4 regions of the Rhizobium sp. 01N447_2 genome follow, and region 2 is predicted to be linked to each of the others. Evidence: riboswitches for the same ligand, from Rfam matches in the RefSeq annotation. Region 2 holds a riboswitch; each other region holds the start of a gene.

Region 1 (5,748 bases), on a different contig from region 2:
GGCCGGTCCAGACGGCGGCCATGTCGGTGTCGAGGGGATCGAAAGAAGACCCCTCCCCAACTCCTCCCCACAGGTGGGAGGGGCTTACCGCTGCGCTTGCGGCAACCTCTGCGACCAAAACTGATGTCGAGACGGTGCGCCCAGCAAGTCCCTCCCCCTTGTGGGGAGGGGTTGGGGAGGGGTTTCCGAATGCATCCCCAGCAATCGCCCGCTGCAAACTCGCATCCCCACCCTCGCCAAGCCCGCGCGGCACCCGCGCCAGCGCCACGGTCAGGTCCGTCAAGAGCCGTCCTTCGGGCGACACACCGAACACATGCAACCCATCGCGGATCTGCATTTCTTTGAGGTCGCAGAGATAGGCGTCGAGCTTCTTCAGCGCCTCGCCCTCGCTTTCGCCCTTGGCAATGCCCGCATCCCGGTCGAGGCCGATATCGGCGACGAGCTCAAGGATTTGGCGGCTGAGCAGCCGGATGCGGCGGGGATCGCCGCCGGATGCTTCGTAATATTCGTCGACCAGCGCCTCCAGATCCTTGAGTGGCCCGTAGCTCTCGGCCCGCGTCAGCGGCGGCGTCAGGTGATCGATGATGACGGCTGCACTGCGGCGCTTGGCCTGCGTGCCCTCGCCCGGATCGTTGACGATGAAGGGATAGAGATGCGGCAGCGGCCCGAGGATCGCCTCGGGATAGCAGCTTTCCGACAGCGCCAGCGCCTTGCCCGGCAGCCATTCGAGATTGCCGTGCTTGCCCATATGGATGACGGCATGGGCGCCGAATTCGCGGCGCAGGAAAGCGTAGAAGGCGAGATAACCGTGCGGCGGCACGAGATCCGGCGAATGATAACTCTCTTTCGGATCGATATTGTAACCGCGTGCTGGCTGGATGCCGACGAGCATTTCGCCGAAGCGCGCAAAAGACAGGGCGAAGACGCCTTCGCGAAAATACGGATCATCTTCGGGATCGCCCCAGCGGGCCCTCACCTCATCCTGAATCTTATTGGGAAGAGATTCCAGGAAGCTGTTGTACAGACTCAGGGAAAGCGTCTCGCGTATGATCTTTCCGTCGGAACCGGAATTGGTCGGCCCTTCCATCAGATGCCGGATCAGCGCATCGCCGTCGGCGGGAATCTCGGCGACCGGATACCCCGCCGATCGCATAGCCTTCAGCACCTCGATGGTGCCGGCCGGCGTATCCAAGCCGACGCCGTTGCCGAGCCGACCGTCCCGGTTCGGATAATTTGCCATGACGAGCGCGATGCGTCGGTCGCCGGCGGAAGTCTTCCGCAGCCGCGCCCAATTGGCGGCCAGCTCCGCCGTATAGCGCACCCGGCCGGCATCGGCCTGGCTGGCGACGATATTCGTCTCGACCAGCGCATCGTAGCGCGCCGCCGTCTTGAAGGAGACCGCCCGCGCCAGCACCCGGCCATCGACTTCAGGCAGTGCCACGTTCATGCCGAGATCGCGTGCAGACAAGCCTTGCGAGGAAGCTGCCCATACCTCCCTCGACGAGGCCGACAGGATCGCCTGCAGCACGATCGCCTCATTCGCCTCCAGCACCGTCGGCTGCCGGTCCGCACCCGGTGCCGAGACCGCAAAGCCCGTCGTGTTGATGACAACGTCGGGTTTCAACGCCGAAAATACGCTTTCGAGAATGCCGGTGGAGACAGGATCCTTGAGACTATAGGCAAAGACCGGCAGCGGGCGGAGGCCGAGTAACGTCAGCGCCTCGATGAGAGCTTCGATCGGCCCGGTCTCGCCGCTTTGGACGAGGGCGCGGTAGAAGGAAATGGCGACTGTCGGCTTCTCGGCTTGCTCCCTCTTCTCCCCAGCGGGGGTCCGAAGGACGGGTTGAGACCCGTGGCTCAACCCTGGTCGGTGGCCCGAAGGGTCGGATGAGGGGGTGACTCGACAAACTCTGGCGTCCCAATCCTGCTGCTCGCTCCCTCCGTCGCTCGCCCCCCTCATCTGCCCTGCCGGGCATCTTCTCCCCGCTGGGGAGAAGAGGGAATCGGTAACCCGCCGCCACTCCTCGACCCCGATCAGCCCCCGCCCCGGCCACCAAATACCTGCCTTCATCAAAGGCACCGCGGGCGCCGGCTTCTCGGCTCCCGACAGCATCGCCCCGGCATGGTCGAGAAAAGCCTGCGCGTTGGCATCGCCGCCCTCGATCAGATAGGCCCAGAGCGCGTTGAGATCGTCGAGATCAACATTGGAGAAAGGCACCAGCCCCGCATCCGGCCTGGCATCGCCCGGCAGCACGGCGATCAGCGCACCGGCGCGGGCAGCCGCCGCATGCAGCGCTTCCAGCGCGTAGTGGAAATAGCTGGCGCCGCCGAGTGCGCGGACGATAATCAGCTTCGCATGCCGCGCCGTGCGCTCGACATAGGTATCGACCGACATCGGATGCTTCAGGCTCATCAAGCTGGCGAGCCGGAGCGAAGGCCCCGCCCCGCGATCGCGATGGGCGGCCGCGATCGCAGCAAGCTCGCTGTCGGCAGCCGACAGGAACAGGATATCGCCCGGCGTCTGCCCGAGGTCGATTGCCTCCTCGCCGTCGCTGATCGTTCCCTGTTGAGCCAGAAGCAGATGCATCGGGTTACGCCAGCGCTTCGATCGCCGCCCTCACCGTGTCCTGATCCATTTCGTGCAGGCCGATGACGACAAGGCGCGTGGCGCGCTTTTCGCTCGCGCCCCACGCACGGTCGAAATAATGGTCGATACGGCTGCCGACGGCCTGGAGCTGCAGGCGCATCGGCTTGCCCGAGACGTCGACGAAACCCTTGAGGCGCAGCACGTCATGGGCAGCAATGATACCCTTCAGCGCTTCGACGAAGCCGGCGGGATCGGCAATGGGTCCGAGATCGACGACGAAGCTGTCGAATTCGTCATGGTCGTGCGGCGCACCGTCTTCATGCTCCAGCTCGTGATGCGACTTGCGATTGGCGACATCGTCCTCCGTGCCGATGCCGAGGCCGAGCAGGATGCCGGCCGACACCTCGCCGTTCCTCGCCTCGATCATCATGGGCTTGCGCACCGTGCGGGAGGCGACCTCGTCTCGCACCCTGATAAGCCCGGCAGCATCGATCAGGTCTGTCTTGTTGAGCACGATGAGGTCGGCGCAGGTCAGCTGATCCTCGAACAGCTCCTCGATCGGGCTTTCGTGATCGAGCGATTCATCTTCGGCGCGGCGCGCATCGACCGCATCATGGTCGTCGGCGAAGCGGCCGGCGGCAACGGCAGCGCTATCGACCACCGTGATGACGCCGTCGACGGTCACCTGGGTGCGAATGTCGGGCCAGTTGAAGGCGGCGACCAGCGGCTGCGGCAAAGCAAGGCCAGAAGTCTCGATGACGATATGGTCGGGCCGCTGCTCGCGCTCGAGCAGCTTCGTCATCGTCGGAATGAAATCATCCGCAACAGTGCAGCAAATGCAGCCGTTGGTGAGTTCGATGATGTCGTCCTCGGTGCAATTCTCCGCACCGCAGCCCTTCAGCACGTCGCCGTCGACGCCGAGATCGCCGAATTCGTTGATGATCAACGCGATCTTCTTGCCGCCGGCATTGGTGAGCAGGTTGCGGATCATCGTCGTCTTGCCGGCGCCGAGGAATCCGGTGATGACGGTTGCGGGAATCTTCTGCTGGTTCATGGACTTAACCCTTCATTTTCAGCGACAGGCCTGCCGCGATGAAATAAACTTCGGCGGCCTTCGCCGCTATCGATTGGTGCAGCCGGCCGGCATGATCGCGAAAATCCCGCGCCATGCGATTGTCGGGCACGATGCCGAGGCCGACCTCGTTGGAAACGAAAACGAGCCGCGCCTTCGCGGCGGGCAGGAAATTGGCAAGAACGGCAAATTCCGCCGCCATGTTCCGCTCCTCCATCATCAGATTGGTGACCCAGAGCGTCAGGCAGTCGATGAGGACGATGCGCTCCTTGCGGTCGATGGCGGTAAGCTTGCCGACGAGGTCGAGCGGCTCTTCATGCGTCGTCCAGGACGGACCGCGATCGGTCTTGTGCTGAGAGATGCGCGCCTGCATCTCCTCATCCCATGCCCGCCCCGTGGCAAGGTAGTGGCGATCAAGCCCAGTCGCCGTTACGAGGTCTTCGGCGAAACGGGATTTGCCGGAGCGTGCGCCGCCGAGGATGAAGACGGTGTTGGAGGCGGCGGCGATCATGTGCAAACGGTCCGCTGATCAGATAGGGCACGCCGTGTGGCCCCCCTCATCCGACCCTTCGGGCCACCTTCTCCCCGCTGGGGAGAAGAGCGAGCAAGCCTTAGTCCAAGGTCGTCTCTCTGACCTCTGCGGGATGAGAAAGACCGAGCCGTTGCGGCATACCGCTTCTCCCCAGCGGGGAGAAGGTGGCGGCAGACGGTTGAGGGGATGAGCGGCAAAGCCGCGAATGTGCTGAGCGCAAGTGAAGCGCAACAACGAAAGACCCACAGTTTTCCGTACCCAAGGACTTGGGCACACTGGATTCCTGTGACAAGCACAGGAATGAGGGAGGAGAGGAAAGCACCTCCCCGTCGCGCCGCACCAGGCCGCGCCGAATTCAATCGTTCAGCCAAGACAACCTCCGTGCTGGCAACGGGCATAGTGCCCAGGTGTGGGCTTCTCGCCCGGCACGCATGGCAGGTCTCCTGGCTCGCAGTTATCGGCCGCGATCGGGGCAGACCGGAAACCGGTCGCCCTGATCGTGCCAGCGGATCATCCTCGCCTTCCCGGCCGCATCAGTGAAAAGGTGGACGATTCGTAGACTTGAGAGGCGTCCGACCCCGGTTGATCACCATGCATATCCAGTGGCTTTTCCGGCATATCGCCTGTCCAGCCCGCCCGCACGATTGCAGGCTCCGAGCCGGAAGGGCTTGATGCCGGATGGAAGACCCTGACCGCTCTACAGTCGCGGGGTCGGCTGTGATGAAGGCGCCCGGCTTGGGTCCGCCCCGTCACATTCCCTTTTCATCCGGAAGGGCGTAACACCGATCCGGAACCATCCGTTATGTCAGGATGGTCAGTCGACCATCCGTTATCGGGATGGTTAGGCAAGCGCAGGGGTGAAGTCAACCGGCCTTGGCGGTCGACCAATTGACGGCCGGCCGGTATGCCTGCTCCAACACGACTTACTCTACCTAAAACATCGTCATTTATCAGAGACTTACGTCACAAATATTTATCCCGCCCGCCGGGTTTTCGCCGCAATTGCGTCGCAAGCGGACTGCGCCTTCGCCCTTGACCGGGCCTCTCCCTGCCTAGTTGTCTTGCCATGCTTATGAAATTGGATCGGCGCCGTTTCCGCGCGCTGCGTGTTTTCTTCGATCCGGGACGCCTGCGGGCGCTGACCCGCCGTAGCGAGGTTGGCCTGTCGCTGGCGGGCGCCGTCGTCGGCATCATCTCGGGTCTCGCCGTCACCGGCATGAGCTACGTCTCCAATGAGCTGCATCAGTTGGTCTTCGGCATTGCCGACAGCGAACGACTGAGCTCGTCCGAGATCGAGAGCAAGATGCTGCTGCTCACCGCCCCCGTCATCGGCGGCGCCCTGCTCGGCCTGCTGCTTTTCGTGCTGGCGAAACGGCGCAAGAAGCCGATGGTCGACCCGATCGAGGCCAATGCGCTGCATGGCGGCCGCCTGTCTCTGACCGACAGCATCATCGTTGCCGTGCAGAACCTGATCTCCAACGGTTTCGGCGCCTCGGTCGGCCTGGAGGCCGGCTATACCCAGCTTGCCGCCGGCCTCGCCTCGAAATTCGGCCTGAA
Region 2 (8,016 bases):
GCCACGATGATCGCGGATCGGCGCCGTCGTGCAGCTGAGGCTGGTATTCGAGCAGAAAAAATGCTGATCGCGGAAGATGGCGACGGCACGCTCGTCGGCAAGTGCGGTGCCGATGCCGTTGGTGCCGATGCTGGCCTCTGTCCAGACCGAGCCGGTCCAGAGGCCGAGTTCGCGGAATTCCTTGTCGTCGCCGGCAGCGCCCCGGCGCTCCAGGGCGATGCCGTTCTTGTCGGTCAGAAGCAGGCAGCAGCCGGCCCTGCCAACGGTGGTAAAGAGACGATCGAGCTCTTCCGTCGCGCTGGCGATCAGCTGTTCGGACTGCTCGCGCGCGCGGCGGAATTCCTGGTCGGTGAGGCGCAGTGGAGCCCGCTGGTCCTCGGGGGCGAGCTGATGCATGGTCATGCACCGCCGCCATGAGGCGACAACGGGAGAACTGGCCGCCGCAGAATCGCGCTGGGCAGACGTGTAGACGTGCTCGGCGTGCGCTGAGTGTTCGTGCATCGGCTCCTCCCACCGAAGTTCAGCACATTCTGATGGAAAAGCGGCTGGTTTGCAATCGGCCGGTACTGGCGGTCGTCAGCATGCGGCTCTTCCTGACGACAATGGCGGAAATCACATTTCGGTGTTTGGGCGGCCATGGCGTAACAAATGACCCCTCTCTCTCGTAGTTTTATACGGAAGCAAGGTTTGCCAGACGAGGAGATCCGACCATGCTGAATAGACGATTGTTGCTGATGGGCGCCGCTTTTGGGGTGTTTGCGGTTCACCTGGGCCTGGCCGGCAAGGCGATCGCCGCCGAGACGTTTGCGGTGACGCATACCGACGAGGAATGGCGCAAGCTGCTGACGCCGGATCAATACGTCATCCTGCGCCGGGCGGGGACGGAACAGCCCTTCACCAGTGCCTTGCTGCATGAGGAGCGAAAGGGCAATTTCGCCTGCGCCGGCTGCGACCAGGACCTCTTTTCCTCGACCACCAAATTCGACAGCGGCACCGGCTGGCCGAGCTTCTGGGCGCCGCTCGAAAAAGCCGTCGGCACCACGAGCGACACGACTTTCGGCATGGTGCGCAGCGCCGTGCACTGCAGCCGCTGCGGTGGGCATCTCGGCCATGTCTTCGATGACGGCCCGAAGCCAACCGGGCTTCGCTACTGCATGAATGGGCTCGCCATGACATTCCGTCCGGCCTCGGCCTGATCGAGCGATGACCTTACTCGGTGCTGATGACTGCCTGCGCCTAGAACAGGATGATTTTAGGCCGGGTCGGCCTAAAATCTGAATCCTGTTCTAAATTAAGAGTTGGAGCATGATGTCGTCCGAAAACCGATCACACTTTTCGGCATCATGCTCCGCGCTGCAACCAGGCTTCGATGCCGCGCGCTGCCGCCCGGCCGGTCGCCAGGCAGGCGGTGAGGAGATAGCCGCCGGTCGGCGCTTCCCAGTCGAGCATCTCACCGGCGGCGAAAGTGCCCGGTAGCGCCTTCAACATGTAGCTGTCGTCGATGCCGCTCCAGCGGATGCCGCCGGCCGAGGAGATCGCTTCGGCGATCGGGCGGGTTTCGATCACCGGCACCGGCAGGGCCTTGATCATGCCGGCGAGACGCTCAGGATCGGTGCGGTCGTGCTCGGGAGCAAGTTCGCGCAACAGTGCCGCCTTGACGCCGTCGAGGCCGGCGCCCTTGCGCAGGCGGTTTGAAAAGCTCGATTTGGCATCCTGCCGCGCAAGGTCGCGGCTCAGCCTCTCAGTGGTGCGGCCGGGTGCAAGGTCGAGCGTCAGGGCAGCGCTGCCGTGGTTCAGCAGCCGGTCGCGGAGGCTAGCGGTGTGGGCATAGATCAGGCTGCCCTCGATGCCGCTCCCGGTGATGACGAATTCGCCGGGAAACGTGCCGGCCTCGGATGTTGCGGTGACCGACTTTACCGGCTCGCCGGCGAAACGCTCGCTAAAGCTTCCGCTCCAGCCGACGGCGAAGCCGCAATTGGCGGGCTTAAAGGGTTCGATCTCGACGCCTCTCTCCGATAGCCGAGTCAGCCAGCTTGCATCGGAGCCGAGGCGCGGCCAGCTGGCGCCGCCGAGCGCCAGCAGGGCTGCGTCGGAATGGACGATGCTGCGCCCTTCGGGCGTTTCGAAAGCATAACCATCTTCGGCAAAACCGGTCCAGCGGTGGCGGGTATGCAGCGTAGTGCCCTGCGCCTCCAGTCGCCTGAGCCAAGCGCGCAGCAAAGGAGAGGCCTTCATCACCTTAGGGAACACCCGGCCGGACGAGCCGACGAAGGTCTCGGTCCCGAGCCCTGCTGCCCAATCCCTGATATCATCAGGGGTAAAGGCATCAAGAGCGGGGCGCAGACGGGCGGAGGCCGCGCCGAAGCGTGTGGTGAAACGGGCATAATCCTCGGAATGCGTGATGTTGAGACCCGACTTGCCGGCCAAGAGGAACTTGCGGGCGAGGGTCGGCATGGCGTCGTAGACCGTCACCGCATGACCGGGACGGGAAAGCAGCTCGGCAGCCGCGAGACCGGCCGGGCCGCCGCCGATGATCGCAATCCGCTTCTGGTTCATTGATGTCTTCGCCCGATTCTGTCTGCATTCAGTTTTGGCGCGAGCGGGGACCGCCTGCAAGGGCAGCGGTCAGTGGTGCGGATGCGTGCACTGGCCGTGGTCGGCGAGCACCTCGATGACGCGGCATTGGTCGACGCGGCCGTGGCCGCAGCCTTCCACCATGGTTTCCAGCTCGGCCTTCAGCGCCATCAGGCTGCGGATGCGCTGCTCGACCTCGATGAGGCGGGCCTTGGCGATGGCGTCGGCCGAGGCGCAGGACTGGTGCGGATCATCCTGCAGGGTGAGCAGCGTGCGGATCGCCTCGATCTCGAAGCCGAGCTCACGGGCATGGCGGATGAAGGCGAGACGGCTGATATCCGCAGGCTCGAAGGAGCGCTGGTTGCCCTCGCTGCGGCTCGGCGCCGCGAGCAGGCCGATGCTCTCATAATAACGGACTGTCGGTACCTTGACGCCGCTCTGGCGCGCAGCTTCACCAATCGTGATCTTTTTCATGATTTTCCTCTTGCACCTCTAGTCGCTAGAGGATGTAGGAGAGATGCTTCTGTTTGACAAGGAAGCGGATGATGGCTGAGAGCGAGACACGATACCGGGTTGGCGGCATGGATTGCGCCGCCTGCGCAACCAAGATCGATACGGCGGTCAGACGCGTGGCGGGTGTCGCCGATGTTTCCGTCTCGGTGATGGCGGGCACGATGACCGTCCGGCACGATGGCAGCAGCGATCTCAAGGTGATCGAGAAGAAGGTGACGGGGCTCGGCTATTCCGTCGCGCCGCTTGCCGGAAACGCGGCGCCTGCGCATGAACGCGGCTCGCAGCATCGTCACGACCATGGACATGATCACGGCGATCACGCGGGCCATGACCACGATCATGAAGGCCATAGCCATGACCATGCAAGTCATGACCATGACCATCCTCACGATGATGGCGAGAAGGAAATCGAGGGGCTGCACGGGCACGATCATGCGCCGATGGCCGGTCCCTGGTGGCAGAGCAGGAAGGGCCGGTTGACCATTCTTTCGGGTGCCGCGCTCGTTGCCGCCTACACCGTCGGCCATCTCGTGCCGGCGATTGCGTCCTATGCCTTCATCGTCGCCATGCTGATCGGGCTGGTGCCGATCGCCCGGCGCGCCGTCATGGCCGCCCTCTCAGGCACACCGTTTTCGATCGAGATGCTGATGACGATCGCTGCCGTCGGCGCCGTCATCATCAATGCCGGTGAGGAAGCGGCAACCGTCGTGTTCCTGTTCCTCGTCGGCGAGTTGCTCGAAGGGGTAGCCGCGGGCAAGGCGCGCGAAAGCATCCAGTCGCTGACGGCCCTGGTGCCGAAGAGTGCGCTGCTCGAAGACAATGGGCAGACGCGGGAGGTGCCGGCGGAAAGCCTTGCGGTCGGTGCCATCATCATGGTGCGTCCCGGCGACCGGATCTCCGCGGACGGCATCATCATCTCAGGCGAGAGTGCGATCGACGAGGCGCCGGTGACGGGCGAGAGCACGCCGGTGCGCAAGGGCGTCGATGCCGTTGTTTTCGCCGGCACGGTGAATGGCGATGCGGTGCTCAGGGTTCGCGTCACGGCGGCCGCGGCCGACAATACCATCGCCCGCGTCGTCAAACTGGTGGAGGAAGCGCAGGAATCGAAGGCGCCGACCGAACGCTTCATCGATCGGTTTTCGCGCTATTACACGCCCGGCGTGGTCGTGGTCGCAGCGCTCGTCGCGGTCGTTCCGCCGCTGCTGTTCGCTGGGCCGTGGGGCGAATGGGTCTATAAGGGCCTTGCCATCCTCTTGATCGGCTGCCCTTGCGCGCTCGTCATCTCGACGCCGGCGGCGATCGCCGCTTCGCTTTCATCAGGTGCGCGGCGCGGACTCTTGATGAAGGGCGGCGCGGTGCTGGAAACGCTCGGCAAGGTGACGATGGTCGCCTTCGACAAGACAGGCACGCTGACGGAAGGCAAGCCTCAGGTGACTGACATCATTTCCTTTGGCCTGAGCGAGGCGCAGGTGCTGTCGCGCGCGGCGGTGCTGGAGCGGGGTTCCAGCCATCCGCTGGCGCTGGCGATCCTCAACCGCGCCAAGGCGGACGGCGTTCCCGTGCCGCCGGCCTTCGAGCTGGAAGCGCTGCCGGGCAAGGGTGTCAGCGGCAAAGTCGGCGGTGAGTCACTGGATCTGCTGTCGCCGCCTGCCGCCCGCGAGCGCGGGACGCTCAGCGCGGAACAGGATGCACGCATCACGGCGCTGAACGATGAGGGCAAGAGCGTGTCGGTGCTGCTCGTCAACGGTGTTGCGGCCGGCCTGATCGCCCTGCGCGACGAGCCGCGTGAGGATGCCGAGGCCGGGCTCGCTGCCCTCAAATCAGCAGGCGTCAAGGCGATCATGCTGACGGGCGACAACAAGCGCACGGCAGCAGCCGTTGCCGGCATGCTCGGCATCGACTGGCGCGGCGAGATGATGCCGGAGGACAAGCAGCGCGTCGTCGGCGAATTGAAGCGCCAGGGCTTCATCGTCGCCAAGGTCGGCGACGGCATCAACGATGCTCCGGCGCTGGCCGCTGCCGATATCGGTATCGCTATGGGCGGCGGCACCGATGTGGCGCTGGAGACGGCGGATGCCGCCGTGCTGCACGGACGTGTTGGCGACGTGGCGCGGATGATCGAACTTTCCAAACGCACGATGCGCAACATCCTGCAGAACATCACCATCGCACTCGGGCTAAAGGCGGTGTTTCTGGTCACGACGATCGCCGGCATTACCGGGCTCTGGCCAGCGATCCTCGCCGATACCGGCGCCACCGTGCTGGTGACGATCAACGCACTGCGGTTGCTTCGAATAAAGATATAAACATTCCTTTATGTCTATTGACGGCGTGCGATTGCGGGCGCATCCTTATGGCATCGTGGTTCTCTGGATCTTTTGGTCTGGAGCTAAGAGGGAATTCGGTGCGGCGCCTGCCCAATCCGAAGCTGCCCCCGCAACTGTAGGCGGAGAGCCGCCGTCCAATTGACGTCACTGGGGAGACGCCCGGGAAGACTGGACGGTGGCAGCGACCCGCAAGCCAGGAGACCTGCCGCGATTGATAACGTCCACGGGCGGGGTGTCCCGGTGTGCCGCTTTCAGCGAAACGGCACCGTCGTGTCCGTTCGTCGATGCGTCTCGCCAGTGCCTTGCCCATAACCCTCGGGGTAAGGAAATGAGCATCAAGACTGCAAATCTCGGTTTTCCAAGAATTGGAAGCCATCGCGAACTGAAATTTGCGCTGGAAAGCTACTGGGCCGGCAAGAGCGACGCGACCGCACTTCTGGATACGGCAAAAAAGCTGCGTGCCAACAACTGGAAGCTCCAGCAGCAGAAGGGGATCGCCGTCATTCCCTCCAACGACTTCTCGCTTTATGACCATGTTCTCGATCTCGCTGTGATGGTCGGCGCGATTCCGGCCGCCTATGGCTGGAAAGGCGACCCGGTCGATCTCGACATCTATTTCGCGATGGCGCGCGGCTCGACTGGCGAGGGCCATCACGGCGATTGCGGCCATGTCAGCCACGGCCACGGGGTGCCGGCACTGGAGATGACGAAATGGTTCGACACCAACTACCACTACATGGTTCCGGAACTCAGGCCTGACCAGGCCTTCACGCTGACGGCGAACAAGCCGCTGGAGGCTTTCCTGGAGGCGAAGGCACTCGGCATTCACACGCGGCCGCTTATTCTCGGGCCGGTCACCTTCCTGAAACTCGCCAAATCCACCGAGGCCGGCTTTGACACGGTCGAGCTGCTCGACCGGCTGCTGCCGGTCTATGCCAGGATATTTGCCGAGTTGAGAGCGGCGGGTGCCGACTGGGTACAGGTCGACGAGCCATGCCTCGTCCTCGATCTTTCCGACAGGGAGCGCGCCGCGCTCAGCCAGACCTATCGGGCACTCGGCGAAGTAGTGCCGGATCTCAAGATCATGCTCGCCGGTTATTTCGGCGATATGGGCGACAATCTTCCGGCGGCACTTGAGTTGCCGGTCGCAGGCCTTCACGTCGATCTGGTGCGCGGGCCGCAGCAGGTCGAGTTTCTCCTGGAAAGGGCGCCTGATAGTCTCGTGCTGTCGCTCGGCGTCATCGACGGACGCAACATCTGGCGGGCCGATCTCAACGCCATCCTGAACAGGATCGTGCCACTGGTTTCCAGATTAGGTGAGCATCGACTTCAAATCGCGCCGTCCTGCTCCCTCCTTCACGTGCCGATCGACCTCGAGCTGGAAGCAGGGCTCGACGGCGAGTTGAAAACATGGCTCGCCTTTGCGACGCAGAAGCTGGACGAGCTTGCCGTGCTCGGCAGCGGTGCCTTGGACCGGAGCGGCGTTATCGGTGCCCTTGAAGCTTCTTTGCGCGCCGTCGCTGCCCGCGCCTCTTCCTCGAGGGTTCATGATGCCAGAGTTGCGGCGCGAGTGGCAGGCATCGACGGGAGGATGAAACGCCGGGGTCGCGCATTCCTCGCGCGCAAAGCGCTTCAGGACGACCGATTGCGACTGCCGCTCTTCCCGACGACGACGATCGGCTCATTTCCGCAAACATCGGAAGTGCGCAAGTCGCGCGCCGCCTATGCAAAGGGTGCGATGAGCGGCGCCGACTACGAGGCCTTCCTCAGAAAGGAGACTGAGTCGGCGATCCGTTGGCAGGAGGAGATCGGCCTCGATGTGCTCGTTCACGGCGAGTTCGAGCGTAACGACATGGTGCAGTATTTCGGCGAGCAGCTTTCCGGATTTGCTTTCACGCAGCATGCCTGGGTGCAGAGCTACGGTTCACGCTATGTCCGCCCGCCGATCATCTTCGGCGATGTCTCACGCCCGAAGCCGATGACGGTCGAATGGTGGCGTTATGCGCAGTCGCTGACGGAAAAGCCGGTGAAGGGCATGCTGACGGGACCAGTGACGATCCTCAACTGGTCCTTCGTCCGTGACGATCTTGCGCGCGCCGATGTCAGCCGGCAGATAGCGCTGGCGATTCGCGACGAGGTGACCGATCTCGAAAAGGCAGGCGCGGCAATGATCCAGATCGATGAGGCGGCACTTCGCGAAGGCCTGCCGCTGCGAAAGGCCGATTGGAAGACCTATCTGGACTGGGCGGTGGAAAGCTTTCACCTGTGCTCGACCGGCGTTGCCGATGAGACGCAGATCCACACGCATATGTGCTATTCGGAGTTCAACCAAATCATCGGCGCCATCGCCGCGATGGATGCCGACGTCATCTCCATTGAGACCTCACGTTCGAAGATGGAGCTGCTGGAAGCCTTCCGAAGCTACAAATATCCGAACGAGATCGGTCCCGGCGTTTACGACATCCATTCGCCGCGCGTTCCGGAGGTCGGTGAGATGACTGAGCTCATGCAGCTTGCCCGCGGGCGGCTTTCGGATGGGCGGTTGTGGGTCAATCCGGATTGCGGCCTGAAGACCCGCAAATGGGAAGAGGTGCGTCCGGCA
Region 3 (8,016 bases), on a different contig from region 2:
TATTCGCGGCTCCAGGCGACGACGGAAGGAATGGGCGGGGCAGAGAGGCGGGCAACGAGCGAATTGGGTTTTGCAGCGATCATATCTATTTCTCTTTGATACCGATTGCTACAACGATACCAATTGCTTTCTCAACCTCTTTGTCTGACGAGACGGACCTGACGCAGAAACGCGCATGCGCCTGGTGTCGTCCGAAACTGCTCACACTTTTCGGCATCATGCTTTAGCGGGAGATCAAAAGCCTCTCAGGCAACGGCGCCTGGAGCGGTCGCCAGTAACCCGGCGCTCTCAGCTTTCCGGAAACTATCAAGGTCGCCAAGAGGAACCGGTTTGGAAAAGAAGTAGCCTTGGAGGTCGGTGCAGCCGAGGGCGGCCAGAAAGTCGCGTTGATATTCGGTTTCGACCCCTTCCGCCGTCGTCGAGATACCGAGGTTGCGGCTGAGCGCGACGATGGCGCCGATGATGGCCGCCCCGTTGGCTCTTGTGCCGAGCTGCGAGACGAACGATCGATCGATCTTGATGCGGTCGATATCGAAGCGCAGCAGATGGCTGAGACATGAAAAGCCGGTTCCGAAATCATCGAGCGAAATCTGGACACCCTGGCTGCGCAGCGACTTCAGCACCGTATAGACGTCCGAGTTATCCTCGATGAGCGAGGACTCGGTGAGCTCGAGCTCGAGCCGGGACGGCGGCAGGCCAGTCTCCTGCAGCACTGCGAATACTTCCTCGGCAAAATTTGGCCTTCTTAACTGGGCGGGAGACACGTTGACCGCAACAAACGTGTCTTCCGGCCATTTGCAGGCGGCTCTGCAGGCTTCACGCAACACCCAGAAACCGAGAGCGTCGATGAGGCCGCCCTCCTCGGCGACGGGGATGAAGCTGGCAGGCGTCAACAATCCGCGCTGACTGTGACGCCAACGCACGAGAGCCTCTGCACCCGATGCCGAATATCCTGCCTCAGCGCGATGTACCGTTTGGTAATAGACCTCGAGCGATCCGAAGTCGGGCCGGGCCTCAATCGGACCGGATTGTGGACCGTCAGCCGATGAGGTCATGCCTTTGGCCAAAACCTCCCGCAATTCGTTCTTGAGAATGTCGCGCGCATTCCTGCCGCCGTCCATGGAGGGTGAATAGACGCGCCACTGGCCCCTGCCGCCCATCTTGGCTTCGTACAGCGCGACGTCGGCGTAGCGCATGATGTCATCGGCATTCCGCCCGGCGTCTGGCACAACGGTCACGCCGATCGAGCCGCCGACGCGCGCGACCGCCTCGCCCCTCAAAAGCGGGAAGGGCTTACCAAGTTCGGCAACGATCGCGTCGCATATTGCCGGCAACAGGTGATCATGATCTTTGATGTCCCGGAGAAGCAGGGCGAATTCGTCCCCTCCGAGCCGGGCAAGCGTGTCGCCCGGACGAAGCAGGGAGCGGATCCGCTCCGCAGCCATCCTGATGAGTTCATCGCCGGCGGCATGGCCGAACGTGTCGTTCACGGCTTTGAATCGGTCCAGGTCGAGAAGCGCGACTGCCGAGCGCTCGGCTGAATTCTGCGTCTCGGCCAGGCACTCGTCGAACCTGATCGCGAACAAGGCGCGATTGGGAAGGTCGGTCAGCACATCATGCAAGGCAAGCTGTCTTGCATGCAGCTCGCTTTTCTTCAACTCGCCGAGACTGCTTCGCAGGCGCACCAGCAAGACCGAGAACAGGATCGCGATCACCATGGCGGCTATCGAAAGCGCCGGCATCAATCGGCCGATCACCCTCGAACCTGGAAGATCGGGCCGCCAGACGATGAAGCCGATCGGTTCGCCATTTGCCGTGGCGTCGATCTGGAACGCAACCTCGTTTTCGTCTGCATCGGCCGTGCGCGCGAAGCGCGCGCCGTTGAGGCCCTGTTGCCGGCTCAATTCGTCCAGCGCCGCACCATCGATAAACCGCACGACGATCAGGAACTGCCGCATCGTCTGCCGTTGCCGCTCATCAGCTTCGTTGATGGCGACGACGCCGACGATCGTCGGCCGACCTTCCAGCCGCATCAGATTGGCCAACGCAGTGTTGGAGCGCCCTGGGCTTGCAAGGCGGCTTTCCATCGAGGACGGCGTTCTTTCGTTGGAAACCGCGCCTTGTCTTACCCCAAGGCGGGCATCGTGAAGGAGAGGCAAAAAGAGAGGCTTCATCCAGCGATAACGCTTTTCCGTTTGGGCGTCCGCCAGCATCAGCAGTTGCGCCTTCTCGTCGACGACGAAGGCCTGATCGTAGCCGAAGGCGGACATTGCGGTCTGGCTGATCGCGCTCCCGGCGGCCGCTGTCAGAACCGCATCGAGACTGGAGGAACCTCCGCTTGACCGGGCAGCCGGATAAACACGGGTGAGGTAGCCGTTGCCGAACTGGCCGATGACATGCGCGACTTGATCGACCTGTTCCCGCAGGCGGGCATTCACAAGCTGGCGCTGTCGATCAAGGGCGGCAGCGTCGCTCTCGGTTCCCGCCCACAGTGCCGAAAGCACGACCAGTCCGATCGCTCCAAGGCCGCTGACGGCAATCAGAAACAGAATCCTCCCCGAAGCGATCCAGGATTGCTGAAACGTGCTGGAGCTGGAAGGAAGAACGATCTGCAAGCCTAGACCCCTGAACACCACGACACGGGCGCATTGGTCGACGCTAACAAAGAAGCGTTCACGTAGAATTAAAAGCTGCGGCGCACTATGGGGCGAGATCGAATACGCCCCAAGGAGCTCCCGACGATGTTGCGCAGATCCCTTCACACTATAGTGCGCGGAGCCCTGATGACGGGCGCGGTGGGAATCCTTCTCGCCGCTGCCTTGCCGCTCCAGCTGGCTGCGCAAGATCGCATGCCGATGAGAATTGCCGTCGAAGGTGCATTTCCGCCCTTCAACTATCTCGATGCAAATAACAATCTTCAGGGCTTCGACATCGATATTGCCAATGCGCTGTGCGAGGTTGGCAAGTTCGAATGCCAATTTATCATCGAGAAGTGGGACGACATCATCCCCGATCTCGTTGCCGACAAATACGACGCGATCATCTCATCCATGTCGATGAGCCTTGAGCGGCGTCAAAAGGTTGCTTTTACCGAAAAATATTACAACAGCCCGTCGGTGTTCATCGCCCGGAAGGATTCGTCGATCAGTGACGTCAGCCCAGCCGCCCTCAGCGACAAAATTCTTGGGGTGACGTCGTCGACAGCGCAGGAATCCTATGCCAACCATCTTTATCCGGACATGAAGAAGACGGTTTTTCGCTCTTCGCCGGAATTATACAAGGGGCTGGCGGATGGGAGTGTCGACATTATCCTCGAGGATAAACTCGCCATCTACGACTGGATTGCCAACACCAAGGCCGGAAGCTGCTGCGAGTTCAAGGGGCCGGATCTGGTCGACATCACATATTTTGGCGAAGGCGCCGGGATCGCGCTGCGCCTGGATGACAAGGAGCGTCTGACGCGCCTGAACGAAGCGCTGAAGAGCATCAAGGCGGACGGGACCTATGACATGATCAACGCCAAATATTTCCCGTTCAGCATCCAGTAATTCACCGGCCGATTTTCGAGAATGCGGGACGGTCGGGCTGTTGCCCGACCATCCCTGTCTTCGGTCGTGAGCGCTACGCGGCTTTCGCGACCTCTCCGTGCGGATCGAGGATATATTTTGTCGCTGCTCCATGGTCGAAGCTCTCATATCCAGCGGCGGCATCGTCGAGCGGGATGACCTTGGCGTTGACGATATCGGCAATCGGCAGCCGGTCGTGGAGGATCGCCTGCATGAGCTGGCGATTATATTTGATCACCGGTGTCTGGCCGGTGTGGAAGGACTGCGCCTTGGCCCATCCGAGGCCGAAGCGGAGCGACAGATTGCCGTGCTTGGCAGCGTTGTCGACGGCGCCCGGATCCTCGGTAACGTAGAGGCCGGGAATGCCGATCGAACCCGCGGCACGGGTAATCTCCATCATCTGATTGAGCACGATCGCCGGCTGTTCCCCGCCGGAATGGCCGCGTGCCTCGAAGCCGACCGCATCGATGGCGCTGTCCACCTCGTTGATGCCGACGACCTGCGCAATCATGTCGCCGAGACGGTCGCTCTTCGACAGGTCGATCGGCTCGAAACCGACCTTCGCCGCATGCGCCAGACGGTCCTTGTTGAAATCACCGATCATCACGACAGCGGCGCCGAGAATGCGAGCCGAAGCCGCAGCCGCAAGGCCGACGGGGCCGGCGCCTGCCACGTAGACGGTCGAGCCGACGCCAACGCCTGCCCGCACCGCGCCATGAAAGCCCGTGGGCAGAATGTCGGAGAGCATGGTGAGATCCCGGATCTTCGCCATTGCCTTGTCCCGATCGGGGATCTTCARCAGGTTGAAATCTGCGTAGGGAATGGTGACATAGCGCGCCTGTCCGCCGATCCAGCCACCCATGTCGACATAACCGTAAGCGCCACCGGCGCGGGCCGGGTTTACCGTCAGGCAGACACCGGTATCTTGAGACTTGCAGCAGCGGCAGCGGCCGCAGGCGACATTGAAAGGCACCGAGACGATATCGCCGATTTCGAGCATCTCGACGTCGATGCCTTTCTCGATGATCTCGCCGGTGATTTCATGACCGAGGATGAGGCCCGGCATCGCTGTCGTGCGGCCGCGGACCATGTGCTGATCGGAGCCGCAGATATTGGTCGAGATCACCTTAAGGATCACGCCGTGTTCGATGCGGCGGCCGTCGGGCGCTTCCAGCTTCGGGTCGTCGATGTCGCGAACTTCGACCTTGCCCGGCCGGAGATAGACGACGCCTCTATTTTTGCTCATGGATTCCTCCCACTTGTTTGAAAGCCTCGATCTGCAACCGATGCAGTCGATGGCGACTTCCCTCCGGCCTGCCTCCTCTGCAGCCCGGTGTCCACAACACGAGGATACCGCCGCACCGGGCGATATTCGAATTTTCAAAACGGACAGATTGGATGCAGAAGTGAAGTGAACGCCACGGTTTTTGCCTGTCGTTCCGCTCGTGACCGTCTGCCGCAATCCGTCGATCTGCTGCGTAAGAGCTGGTTTCCGGCTCCAGAATCTCCTTCCGATCCATCTCGATATCTTTCCGGATGTCTATCCGGCGATTTCCTTGAGGATTTCAGTTCTTCTACCGCTGCGGGGCAGCGCCGGCGTCGGGCCGGCTTCCCAATGGTCCATTTCGCCAGTTTGCGAGATAGCGCCTTGAACACTACAAACAAACCATGCCTGACGGAAAACAGCGATCAAGAAAACGACATGGGTGCAACTCAAAGACGACAGTCGCAAAGTCGCAATAGCGCTGCGTAGCGGAAATAATTGATCCCGCGAATACGGCGGTTTTCCGGTTCGTCCCGGAAGATTTAATCGCCGCCTAAAGACTTTAGCCGCGAGGGGCGCCGGCTGCGGTTGAAGTCGACGGCCGTGTGCCAGAGCACGGCGCCGAGGATGATCGCGCCGCCGAAAAAGGTGGCGACGGGCGGCTGTTCGGAAAACAGCAGCCACACCCAGAAGGGCGTGAGCACAATTTCCATCGTGCCGATCAGCGCCGCCTCGGCCGGCGGCATCCGCTTGGCCCCGGCAAGGAAGAGCACCAGCGCGAGAGAGAAATTGGTCGCACCGAAGGCGGCGAGAACGACCCAGTTGTGCAGGTCGAGCGAGCCGACTGAACCGAACGGGGCAAAGATGGCCAGCGTCAGGAAAGCGCTGACGACGGTCGGAGGCAGGCTCGGCACGCCGGGATTGATGCGCGGAATGATGATGACGAGCGCGAAGGACGCCGTCATGCCGAGCGCCAGCAGATCTCCCACACCAGTGCCGCCGCCGATCGACGAGGCGACGATGACCGCGACGCCGAAGAGCGAGATGCCGCCGGCAATCAACGTCCGCCTSGAGACCCTCTCCTTGAGGATGACCCAGCCGAGCATGGCCGCGATGAAGGGCGCGGTCGCATAGATCATCGTCACATTGGCGACGGTGGTCATGTAAAGCGCCCCGATGAAGCATACCTGACTGAAGGTCTGGCATGCGATCATGGCAAGACCTGTGGGATGGAAGACGGATCGCCATTGCCGCCGTGAGATGCCCCCTTCGAGGAAAAGGCAGGGGATCAGCAGGAACAGGCCACCGAACAATGATCGCCAGGCGATCGCCGTCCATACGTCGGTCGTCAGGAGTCGCGAATAGACGCCGCTCGCGCTCCAGGCAAGTGTCGCGGCAATGATGAGAAGCACACCCTTCTCGTGCTCGCTGCCTGCGAGGCGTCTGGCCGGATTTTCAATTGTCACGCAGATATTCTCAAAGAAGGAAGTCGAACGCGGCTTATTTGTGCGTCAAGAATTGACATCAGGCAAACGAATAGTAGAGATAGCTGTCATCGAGTTTTTTAATGGCTTCCCCATGCACGAGCCGATTGAGAGCGACCTGCTCAGAACCTTCCTGGTCGTTGCCGAGACTTCCAATTTCTCCGCGGCCGCCCAGCGCATCGGGCGGACGCAATCGGCCGTCAGCAGCCAGATCAAGAGGCTCGAGGAGACGATCGGCGAGACTCTCTTCGAGCGGGGCGCCCGCGGCGTGCTGCTCACGCGCCCGGGCATACAGCTCGTGCCCTACGCCCGCCGGATCATCGATCTCTTAAGCGAGGCCGCCGCGACGATCCGCAGCAAGCCGCTGGATGGGCCTGTGCGCATCGGAATTCCCGAGGAATACAGCCAGACGGTGTTGCCGGCGGCGCTCGCGGCTTTCGCCGTTCGCCACCCGGCCGTCGAGGTTACCGTGTCCTGCGACTATACAGTCCGCAACCTCGCCGCCCTCGAGCGGGACGAACTCGATCTGGCCGTCGTTTTCGACTGGAGCGATGAGACCAAAGGCGAGGTCATCTGCATCGATCCGACAGTCTGGGTCACATCCATGGTCCATCGGTTGCACGACATCGATCCCCTGCCCATTGCGACCTATCGCAACTCCACCTGGTCACGTGATTATGCGCTCCGGTCGCTGGAGCAGATCGGCCGCAACTACCGGATCGCATTCATTGCCGATACGGGCTCTGGGCTGAAGAACGCCGTGATCGCAGGCCTTGCCGTCACAACGCTGTGCCGCAGCAACATTCCGCCCGGCTGCCGGGAGCTGACTGCCGAAGACGGTTTTCCGCCGGTCGATTCCTCCAAGGTCGTGCTCCGTCGGAGCACTTACCGTTCCAGCGAGGCTGTGCGCGAACTTGCCGATATGGTGCGGGAAGCGTTCCAGCCTATGCCGGCGCTTCCGATGGTGTGATGCGGCGGCGCAAACGCCGCCGGGTCTCCGACGGGCTCTCGGAAAAACTCGCCCGGTAGCTTCTCGCAAAGGCAGAGGCTGAGTTGAAGCCGGTCGCTGCCGCGATGTCGGCGAAGGAGGCTGTCGTCTCGATCACCTTGCGGCGCGCCGCGTTCAGGCGCAGCGCGAGATAATGCACATGCGGCGGCGCGCCGATGCTCTGCTGGAAGAGATCCTGCAGATGCCGGGCGCTGACGCCTACCCTGCGGGCCAGCCGCGCGAGGACTAGAGGCTGCTCGACATGCTCCTCCATCAGCCGCACCGCCTGCGTCACGCGGGGATCATGCAGGCGCAACCCCGCCGAGGCTGCGGAAAGCTGCTCGTCCGCATGGAAGGAGGGCTGCTCGTAACGGAACAGCCGGCTGACTTCGAGCGCCAGCGAATAACCCTGCCTTCGTCTTATCACCTCAAGCATCAGGTCCACGGTCGGAAGCGAACCGGAGGTCGTCAGCCGCTTGGCATCGATGACGAAACGATCCTTGACGGCCCGCACCTCGGGATAGGCGAGCGCAAAATCCTCGTAATCCTCCCAGTGAACGGTCGCCGGCAACCCGTCGAGCAGGCTTGCCTCGGCCAGCAGCCATGTGCCGGATTCGATGCCCGCAATCATCGTGCGGTAGCGAGCGGCCTGCGAGAGCTGCATCTTCAGCGCCGGTGTCGCGCTGCGGCGCCAGTTGTAACTCGCAAGCACGA
Region 4 (8,016 bases), on a different contig from region 2:
GTCCTTCTCGCCTTGGCCGCGCCCGCCGAAGTGGCTGGCCGATACCGTGCACGCGGTCGCCTGTAAACCCAACCGGCGCCGCAAGCGCGGCATTGGCCAGTCGTGCCGGATCCTGATGTCGCGCAACAGCTTGCCGATATGCTGGCGAACGAGAAGAAGAATCAAGCGCCGGAAAATTGAAAGAAGGAGGTCCCGCTTTTGGCGGCACAGCAGATTCCCCGACAGAGGGACCACCCGCATTTGCTGGATAAAATCGCGAAAATGCGCTAGGAATATCTCCAAGCTTATTAAGAGAAACACGCTAAGAGACAACGCGCGGCTATCGAGGCCGCAATCGACCGATCGATTCTTTGCTCATTCCGGGACGACGCCGTGAAACGCCGAAACCTGTCTCTTGCCCTCCTCCTTGCCTTCGCAGCGCCCGCCGCGGCGCAGACAACTACTATCTGTGAGGATCTGCGCGGTCGCTTGGCCGACCTGCCGCGGTCGATCGGCAATAACAACGGCCCGGAAGTGCGCCAATATGCCAGCGCCATGGCCGAGCAGAACCTCGAGCTGCGCAAGGTCCGCAACGAGCTGCGCGGCAACGGCTGCACCTCGGGCAGCATGGTCGTCATCGGCGGCGAGAATGCCGATTATTGCGCCGAGCTCTCGCAGTCCGAAGCCCGCATGATCGACAACATCCGCTATCTCCAGGACCGCCGCGACGAGCTGGCCGGCCAGAACGGCGCCGATGACGGCGCGCGGCGCGAACTGATTGCCGCTCTCGACCGCAATGGCTGCAACAGCGAAAACTTCTATGCCCCGAGCGATCGCAGCGCCAACGAACCGGCTCCGAGCGTCGAGGAACAGGCGATGCGCACCGATACCTTCATTCCGCTCGGCGGCGGTGACGAGGTCGATCCGCGTTACGGCGTGCCGCGGGCCGAGATGCTATCTCCGGTCAGCACCATGTGCGTGCGCAGCTGCGACGGCGGCTTCTTCCCGATCAGCTCGAACGCCACGTCGGTCGATTTCGGCCGCGACGCCCAGACCTGCGCCAAGATGTGCCCGGGCATCGAGACCGAACTATTCTATCGTGACGTGACGAGCACCGAAGCCTCGAACATGATCTCGGTCGCAACGGGCACGCCCTACAGCGCCATGAAAAATGCCTTTGCCTACAAGAACCGCACGCCCGGGGAAAAATCCTCCTGCGCCTGCAATCTCACCGCCTATTATGAGGAGATGCGCTCCAAGCAGGCGGTGAGCGAACCGCCGCAGCAGGGCTCCATCACCACCATCCGCACCAATCCCCCGGCGAAGGATGCCGCCGCGCCGCAACCATCCGTTCCCGAGCGCCCCTACGATCCCACGCAGAACCGCGTCCGTCAGGTCGGCCCGCAGTTTCTGGCCGGCGATCAGGGCTCGATCGACCTCGCCAATCCGGCAACGCCGGGCCCGCAGCCACAACAGCAGTGATATCAAATCATGCCACCCAAAACTGCGCAGCGGTTTTGGGACTACGACATGCATCTTCGATGCGACGCGCTTGATTTAGGGCTCGCTCCGTCCCCATCCATCATGAAAGACGAGTTCATCGAGCGGCAGCCGCTGCCGCCAGCCTTTGACGGAGAGTTCCGGCTCGTCATAGAGCCGATCGACGAAACCGGCACAGAGCCAGGCGACCACCTCGATATGCTCGGGTATGCCGAGAATGCTCTTCAGGTCGCCTTCATGAAAGATGCTGACCCAGCCGATGCCGACCCCTTCCGCCCGCGCCGCAAGCCAGAGGTTCTGGATGGCGCAGACTGTGGAATAGCTATCCATCCTCGGATTGTGCGTGCGCCCCAACACTACGCTGCCACTGCGCGTGGGATCGCAGGTCACGCATATGCCGAGCGGCGCCTCGACAATGCCTTCGAGCTTGAGCGAGCGGTAGGCCTGCCGCCGTTCGCCTTCGAACATCAGCGCCGCCTCCTCATTGGCCCTCGCAAAAGCATCCCGGACGCGCGCCTGCACGGTTGCGCTTTTCACCAGAATGAAATTCCACGGCTGCATGAAGCCGACTGAGGGCGCGTGGTGGGCGGCCGTCAGCAGCCGCTGCACAAGTTCGTCCGGCAAGGGATCGGGCAGGAACTGGCTGCGGACGTCCCGCCGCGTCATGATCGCATGATAGACGGCCTCGCGTTCGGCCAAAGAAAAACCGGACGCCACCGAAAGGGCATCCTCATCAAAGGGTCGCATCGTCAAATCCCCAACAACGCAACCGCCCCGCCGTCCGCGCGGATCGGTCTATCTTGCCAGGCCGGTCTTCTGACTGGGCGTCATCCGTCTGCCGCAGCCTTCCCGGCAAGAAGCCAGTGGCGTGATGAAGCGGCAAACGTCGGCCTTACAGCGTTGGGCACGTTCCGGCTTTGCACCGGATTCCCGATTCTCCCGCCTTACCGGCGGGCACCTGACGGCGCATCTATTTCAGGAAAGCGCGGCTGCGGCAAGGCGGCCCGCATGACGCCGCCGATACGCTGCATGCGACATCGATTTCATGGACAGAGGCGCATTGCTGCCTTAGAAACAAACCGATCCTGACCGACGCCCATGGCGCCGCACTTTTTCTCTTTGCATTTCGGTTGCCCGTGCCCCGCCTCACGCCCATGATCCTTGCGGTCGCCCTGTTCATGGAACAGATGGATTCCACCGTGATCGCCACCAGCCTGCCGGCAATCGCCGCCGATATCGGTACCTCGCCGATCGCGCTGAAGCTTGCCGTCACGAGTTATCTCGTGGCGCTGGCGATCTTCATCCCGATCAGCGGCTGGATGTCCGATCGTTTCGGCGCGCGCAACATTTTCCGCATGGCGATCTTCGTTTTCATGATCGGCTCGATCGCCTGCGCCTTTTCCAACTCGATCACAGCCTTCGTCGTCTCGCGCCTGATTCAGGGCGCCGGCGGCTCGATGATGACGCCGGTCAGCCGCTTGCTGCTGGTCCGGGGAACACCGCGCCACGAACTCGTCGATGCCATGGCCTGGCTCACCATCCCCGCCCTGATCGGCCCGATCATGGGTCCGCCGATCGGCGGTTTCCTCACCACCTACCTCACCTGGCACTGGATCTTCTGGATCAACGTCCCGATCGGCGTGCTCGGCATCATCCTCGTCACCCGTTTCCTGCCGGCGGTCGAGCCGCGCAGTCCGCGGCCGATGGACTTCCCCGGCTTCTGCCTTTGCGGCATAGGCTTCTCCGGCTTCGTCTTCGGCCTGTCGGTGATCAGCCTGCCGGCCGTGCCCGTCATCTACGGTTATGCCACGGTTGCAATCGGCATCCTTGCCGGCCTCCTCTATCTCCTGCATGCCCGCCGCGCACCCAATCCGCTTCTCGACCCGAAGATGTTCCGTTACCCGATGTTCCGGGCGGCGATCCTCGGCGCCTCGAATTTCCGCATGGGGCTCGGCGCCCTGCCCTTCCTGATGCCATTGATGCTGCAGCTCGGCTTCGGCCTGACGCCGCTGCAATCGGGCTCGGTCACCTTCGTCAGCGCGCTCGGCTCCATGGGCTCGAAATTCGCCGCCTCGCGCACCTTCAAGGCGTTCGGCTTCCGCACCGTCATATCAATCACCACTTTGCTGGCGGCGATCTTCCTCGGCATCAACGGCCTTTTCACCGCCGAGACGCCGCTGTTCCTGATCATGGCCTGCCTGCTGATCGGCGGCCTGTTCCGCTCCATGGCTTTCTCGGGCGTCAACGCCATGGCCTTCGGCGATGTCGACGACGCCGACAGCAGCCAGGCAACCGCGATCAATGCCGTTGCCCAGCGTATCTCCATGGCGATGGGTGTGGCGATCGCCGGCGGCATCCTCGAAATTTCGAGCAGCTTTCACGACGGCAGGCTGCTGGTCTCGGATTTCCACGTCGCCTTCTTCAGCGTCTCGGCGATTTCGGCGCTGGCCTGTATCACCTTCCTGCGCCTGCCGCGCGATGCCGGGGCGGAACTGACGGCGCGTGGCCGCAAGCGCCGGCACGCCGAGCCCGAAGAGGCCGTGGCGGAAAATAGCTGATCGAGACAGATCTGCCTGGCGCGATGGAAGCATTCCTCACCCGCCGGTTCGCAAGACTCGGCGCCGGCAGACGCCAGGGTGAAATGACCCGCGTGTACCCCAGCACCCCATTCTACTTTATGATTTATTCACACATCAAATACACACTGCGTTTGCGCGTTTTGGGTCGCAATTCGGACATGGGCATGAGGGCTCGTGATGTGATCGTCAGCGTCGATGCCCGTATTGATACGCCAGTCGGGAACATGTCCGACTGAGCCGCAATTCTAGGCCGCCGCGGAATGTTCCAATTTTTGAAGACGATGCCTCTGACCGCCAAGCTGGCGGCGATTATCGTTGCCGTGAACCTCTGCGGCATTTCCGCTTTCGCCACCTATACCTGGATGTACGAAACCCGGGCCTTGATCGATGGCGCCAAGGCGAACTGGTCCAAGGATGCCGAGCAATTTGCATCTCTGGCAGCGGGCGGCGTGAAATGGGGGAAGGCGAACGCCGTTCGAGAGGCTTATTCGCTCTATCGCGACGACCCCTCGCTCGATCTCGTGCAGTTTGCCGCATTCAACGCTGAACCTGCCGCCGTCGATACCTGGGCGCGCGATGGCGTTAGTGGGTTGCCCGCACCAGCCGATCTGGCGAAGAGCCTCAGCGCGAAACCGGAAAAGACCACCATCGATGACGGTAGAATATCTGCCGGCGTCGTGACGATCATCGCGCCGCTCCCGCTGGATAAGTCGGGCAAGGCCACCGGTTACATCGTCACGAACTGGTCCGTCGAAAAAATCGCTTCCGAAGTCAGGCAGAAAGTTCTCATTTCGCTGCTCACGCAGTCCGCGATCACCGCCATGGCCGTCGTTGCCTTCCTTCTCGCCATGCGCAGCCTGGTCGGCCGGCCCATCAGGGTGATCAGCGAACGGATCAGCGCGCTGCAGAAAGGCGATCTGGTCTCACCCGTCACCTACAGGGAAAACGGCGATGAAATCGGCTTTCTGGCGCGGGCCCTGGAAGTTTTCCGCCACGAGGCGATTGCCAAGGTCGAAAGAGAGCAGGCCGCCGCCGAGCAGAGTGCTTCGCTCGACGCCGAGCGGGCGCGCAACGCAATGTTGACGGAAGAGGCCAGCAACACGCAGCGGCTGGTGATGCACGCTCTTGAAAATGCCTTGGAACAGCTCGCCGCGGGCGACTTTTCGATACATCTGGCCGATGTCGGTCCTGAATTCGATAAGTTGCGGCAGGATTTCAACAACATGGTCGATGCGGTCGCAGCCGCTCTGACAGAGATCAAGACCGCCTCCGTGGCTGTCGAAACCGGCTCGAGCGAGCTGGCGACCTCCGCGGATCAGCTCGCAAGACGGACCGAGCAACAGGCAGCCGCATTGGAAGAGACCGCCGCCGCACTGGATGAGGTGACCACGACGGTCAGGACATCGTCGCAACGGGCTGAAAATGCCGGGCAGCTGGTCGAGGAGACGAAGCGGAGCGCCCATGTCTCGGCGACGGTGGTGCGCGATGCGATCGGGGCGATGGACCGGATCCAAACCTCGTCGAGCCAGATCGGCCGCATCATCGGCGTCATCGACGAGATTGCCTTCCAGACGAACCTGCTGGCGCTGAATGCCGGCGTCGAGGCGGCGCGCGCCGGCGAGGCCGGCAAGGGTTTTGCGGTCGTTGCGCAGGAAGTGCGTGAACTCGCCCAGCGGTCGGCAAATGCCGCAAAGGAAATCAAGAACCTGATCAACGTATCCGGCCAGGAAGTTGCCGCGGGCGTCGGGCTGGTGAACGAAACCGGTGACGCCCTGCTGAAGATCGAGGAGCAGATCAACCGCATCAGCGATAGCATCGCTTCCATCGTCCAATCCTATCGCGAACAGGCGACGGGCCTGCAGGAAATCAACAGCGCGATCAACCAGATGGATCAGACGACACAGCAGAACGCGGCAATGGTCGAGGAAACCAACGCGGCCTGCCACGAACTGCTGTCGCAAGGACGCCTTCTGCAGGACTCGGCCGGCAGGTTCGTCGTCGGTGCGTCTACCGCCAGCCAGCCCAAACCCGTTCAAGCCGCCCGCCAAGCTCGTCCCGAGCCCAGAGCCTTCGCGCAGCGTCATGCAGGAAGTGCCGCCGTTGCCGCTGCTCCCGGTGCCTGGGAGGAGTTCTGACGTCGTCTGCATCCGATAAGCCTTAGTTCTCAGCAACCTATAATCAGGAAGGAAACGCTTATGAAGAAAATCGTGCCCGCATTTCTTTTGGCCTGCACCGCATTTGCCATGCCCATGGGCGTATCCATGGCGCAGGATGCCAAGCTTGCCCCGATCTCCGACTACGTGACAAGCGATGTAAAGCCCTGGCTTAACGACCCCGCCATCATCGAGGCTATCAAGGCGCAGAACGCTGCCAACGCCAATCTCAGTGCGGCTGATGTCGACGCCCTCGACAAGAAATGGCGTGCCGAAGTCGATGGCTCCGACCACTCGATGATCGACGACGTGCTCAACAGCGCACTGTCGAAATTCCTTCAGGGAAAGAAGGAGGCTTCCGGCGGCAAGATCACGGAAATCTTCGTCATGGATGCAAAAGGCCTGAATGTCGGTCAAAGCGACACCACATCGGATTACTGGCAGGGCGACGAGGCCAAGTTCCAGAAGTCCTTCGGCGCCGGCAAGGACGCCGTCTTCGTCGATGAGATCGAAAAGGATGAATCGACCCAGACGCTGCAGTCGCAGGCAAGCGTCACGATATCAGACGACGCGGGAACGCCGATCGGCGCCATCACCGTCGGCGTGAACGTCGACGCCCTGTGATCTCAGGAACTGCGTTTTCTACAACAGTGCGAATGACCGTCGCCCGGAAGCATCTTTAGGGCGACAGGTTTAAACAAAGCCTAGAGCGCGTCGCATGCACGAGATCGAGTGCGACGTGCTTCTTGCCTCGCCGGGGGTGTACCTTCCGCAGAAGCCGTTGCCATCTCGGGGAGCGCCGGATCTTCAGGCTGCAAATTCTACGTGACAACGCGTGGCTGTGACACTACATACGCCTCATGTCGATCACATCAATCTACGCCTCGCGATTTTATTGGTACCGCTACTCTCAGCGGATGCGGGTCCATGCGTAACTGAATTCGACGCGACGACAACCCGAATAGCCGCTAGTCTACCTGGCGGCTTTTTTGTTCCGCGCGGGTATGACCAAACAGGAGCCATACCGTGTCTGATACCATTGATGATCTGCGTATTGTCGAAATCACCCCGCTGACCAAACCCGCCGATATCATCGCGGAAATTCCCCGCAATGCTGATGTCAGCAAGACCGTGACCAGCAACCGCAATGCGGTCCACAAAATTCTCCGGGGCGAAGACGACCGGCTGATCGTCGTCATCGGCCCCTGCTCCATCCACGATCCCGTCGCCGCCCGCGAATATGCCGAACGGCTGGCGGAACAGCGCCGCCGCTTCGCCGGCGATCTCGAGATCGTCATGCGCGTCTACTTCGAAAAGCCCCGCACGACCGTCGGCTGGAAGGGCCTCATCAACGACCCGCATCTCGACGGCAGCTACCGCATCGAGGAAGGGTTGAGGATTGCGAGACGCCTGCTGCTCGATATCAATGCCATGGGCCTTCCGGCCGGCTGCGAATTCCTCGACACGATCACGCCGCAATATATTGCCGATCTCGTCAGTTGGGGTGCGATCGGCGCACGCACGACCGAAAGCCAGATCCACCGGCAGCTCGCCTCCGGCCTCTCCTGCCCGATCGGCTTCAAAAACGGCACCGACGGCGGCGTGCGCGTCGCGCTCGACGCCATCCTCGCCGCCTCGCAGCCGCATCACTTCCCGGCGGTGACGAAGGACGGACAGGCGGCAATCGCCTCGACGACAGGCAATGAGGATTGCCACATCATCCTGCGCGGCGGCAAGCGGCCGAACTATGAAGCGGCCGACGTCGAAGCGGTTACCGTCGAAGCCGTCAGGCTCGGCGTCGCCCC

The links. A riboswitch is a leader RNA that binds a small molecule or an ion and turns the genes downstream of it on or off. The one in region 2 is predicted to bind cobalamin.
Region 1: it holds a riboswitch for cobalamin, as region 2 does, so the genes downstream of both, cobU (bifunctional adenosylcobinamide kinase/adenosylcobinamide-phosphate guanylyltransferase) here and metE (5-methyltetrahydropteroyltriglutamate--homocysteine S-methyltransferase) in region 2, are expected to answer to the same signal.
Region 3: it holds a riboswitch for cobalamin, as region 2 does, so the genes downstream of both, fdhA (formaldehyde dehydrogenase, glutathione-independent) here and metE (5-methyltetrahydropteroyltriglutamate--homocysteine S-methyltransferase) in region 2, are expected to answer to the same signal.
Region 4: it holds a riboswitch for cobalamin, as region 2 does, so the genes downstream of both, bluB (5,6-dimethylbenzimidazole synthase) here and metE (5-methyltetrahydropteroyltriglutamate--homocysteine S-methyltransferase) in region 2, are expected to answer to the same signal.

What each region holds. Positions count from the first base shown of each region.
Region 1 is NZ_JBFTQY010000018.1:136-5,883, forward strand. It holds partial or broken gene AC1ECN_RS14735 (cobaltochelatase subunit CobN) at 1-2,587, opposite strand, end outside; gene cobW (cobalamin biosynthesis protein CobW) at 2,592-3,641, opposite strand; gene cobU (bifunctional adenosylcobinamide kinase/adenosylcobinamide-phosphate guanylyltransferase) at 3,646-4,170, opposite strand; cobalamin riboswitch at 4,608-5,004, opposite strand; gene AC1ECN_RS14750 (chloride channel protein) at 5,258-5,748, shown strand, end outside.
Region 2 is NZ_JBFTQY010000069.1:9,493-17,508, reverse strand. It holds gene AC1ECN_RS30940 (helix-turn-helix domain-containing protein) at 1-501, opposite strand, end outside; gene msrB (peptide-methionine (R)-S-oxide reductase MsrB) at 711-1,196, shown strand; gene AC1ECN_RS30930 (TIGR03862 family flavoprotein) at 1,342-2,556, opposite strand; gene AC1ECN_RS30925 (MerR family transcriptional regulator) at 2,626-3,048, opposite strand; gene AC1ECN_RS30920 (heavy metal translocating P-type ATPase) at 3,120-5,393, shown strand; cobalamin riboswitch at 5,434-5,638, shown strand; gene metE (5-methyltetrahydropteroyltriglutamate--homocysteine S-methyltransferase) at 5,743-8,016, shown strand, end outside.
Region 3 is NZ_JBFTQY010000017.1:91,484-99,499, forward strand. It holds gene AC1ECN_RS14035 (aminotransferase) at 1-83, opposite strand, end outside; gene AC1ECN_RS14040 (putative bifunctional diguanylate cyclase/phosphodiesterase) at 246-2,636, opposite strand; gene AC1ECN_RS14045 (transporter substrate-binding domain-containing protein) at 2,742-3,548, shown strand; gene fdhA (formaldehyde dehydrogenase, glutathione-independent) at 3,622-4,812, opposite strand; cobalamin riboswitch at 5,032-5,232, opposite strand; gene AC1ECN_RS14055 (DMT family transporter) at 5,373-6,296, opposite strand; gene AC1ECN_RS14060 (LysR substrate-binding domain-containing protein) at 6,409-7,284, shown strand; gene AC1ECN_RS14065 (GlxA family transcriptional regulator) at 7,259-8,016, opposite strand, start outside.
Region 4 is NZ_JBFTQY010000022.1:11,641-19,656, forward strand. It holds gene AC1ECN_RS17405 (DUF2865 domain-containing protein) at 373-1,461, shown strand; gene bluB (5,6-dimethylbenzimidazole synthase) at 1,537-2,226, opposite strand; cobalamin riboswitch at 2,269-2,456, opposite strand; gene AC1ECN_RS17415 (DHA2 family efflux MFS transporter permease subunit) at 2,634-4,037, shown strand; gene AC1ECN_RS17420 (HAMP domain-containing methyl-accepting chemotaxis protein) at 4,319-6,193, shown strand; gene AC1ECN_RS17425 (hypothetical protein) at 6,254-6,835, shown strand; gene AC1ECN_RS17430 (3-deoxy-7-phosphoheptulonate synthase) at 7,238-8,016, shown strand, end outside.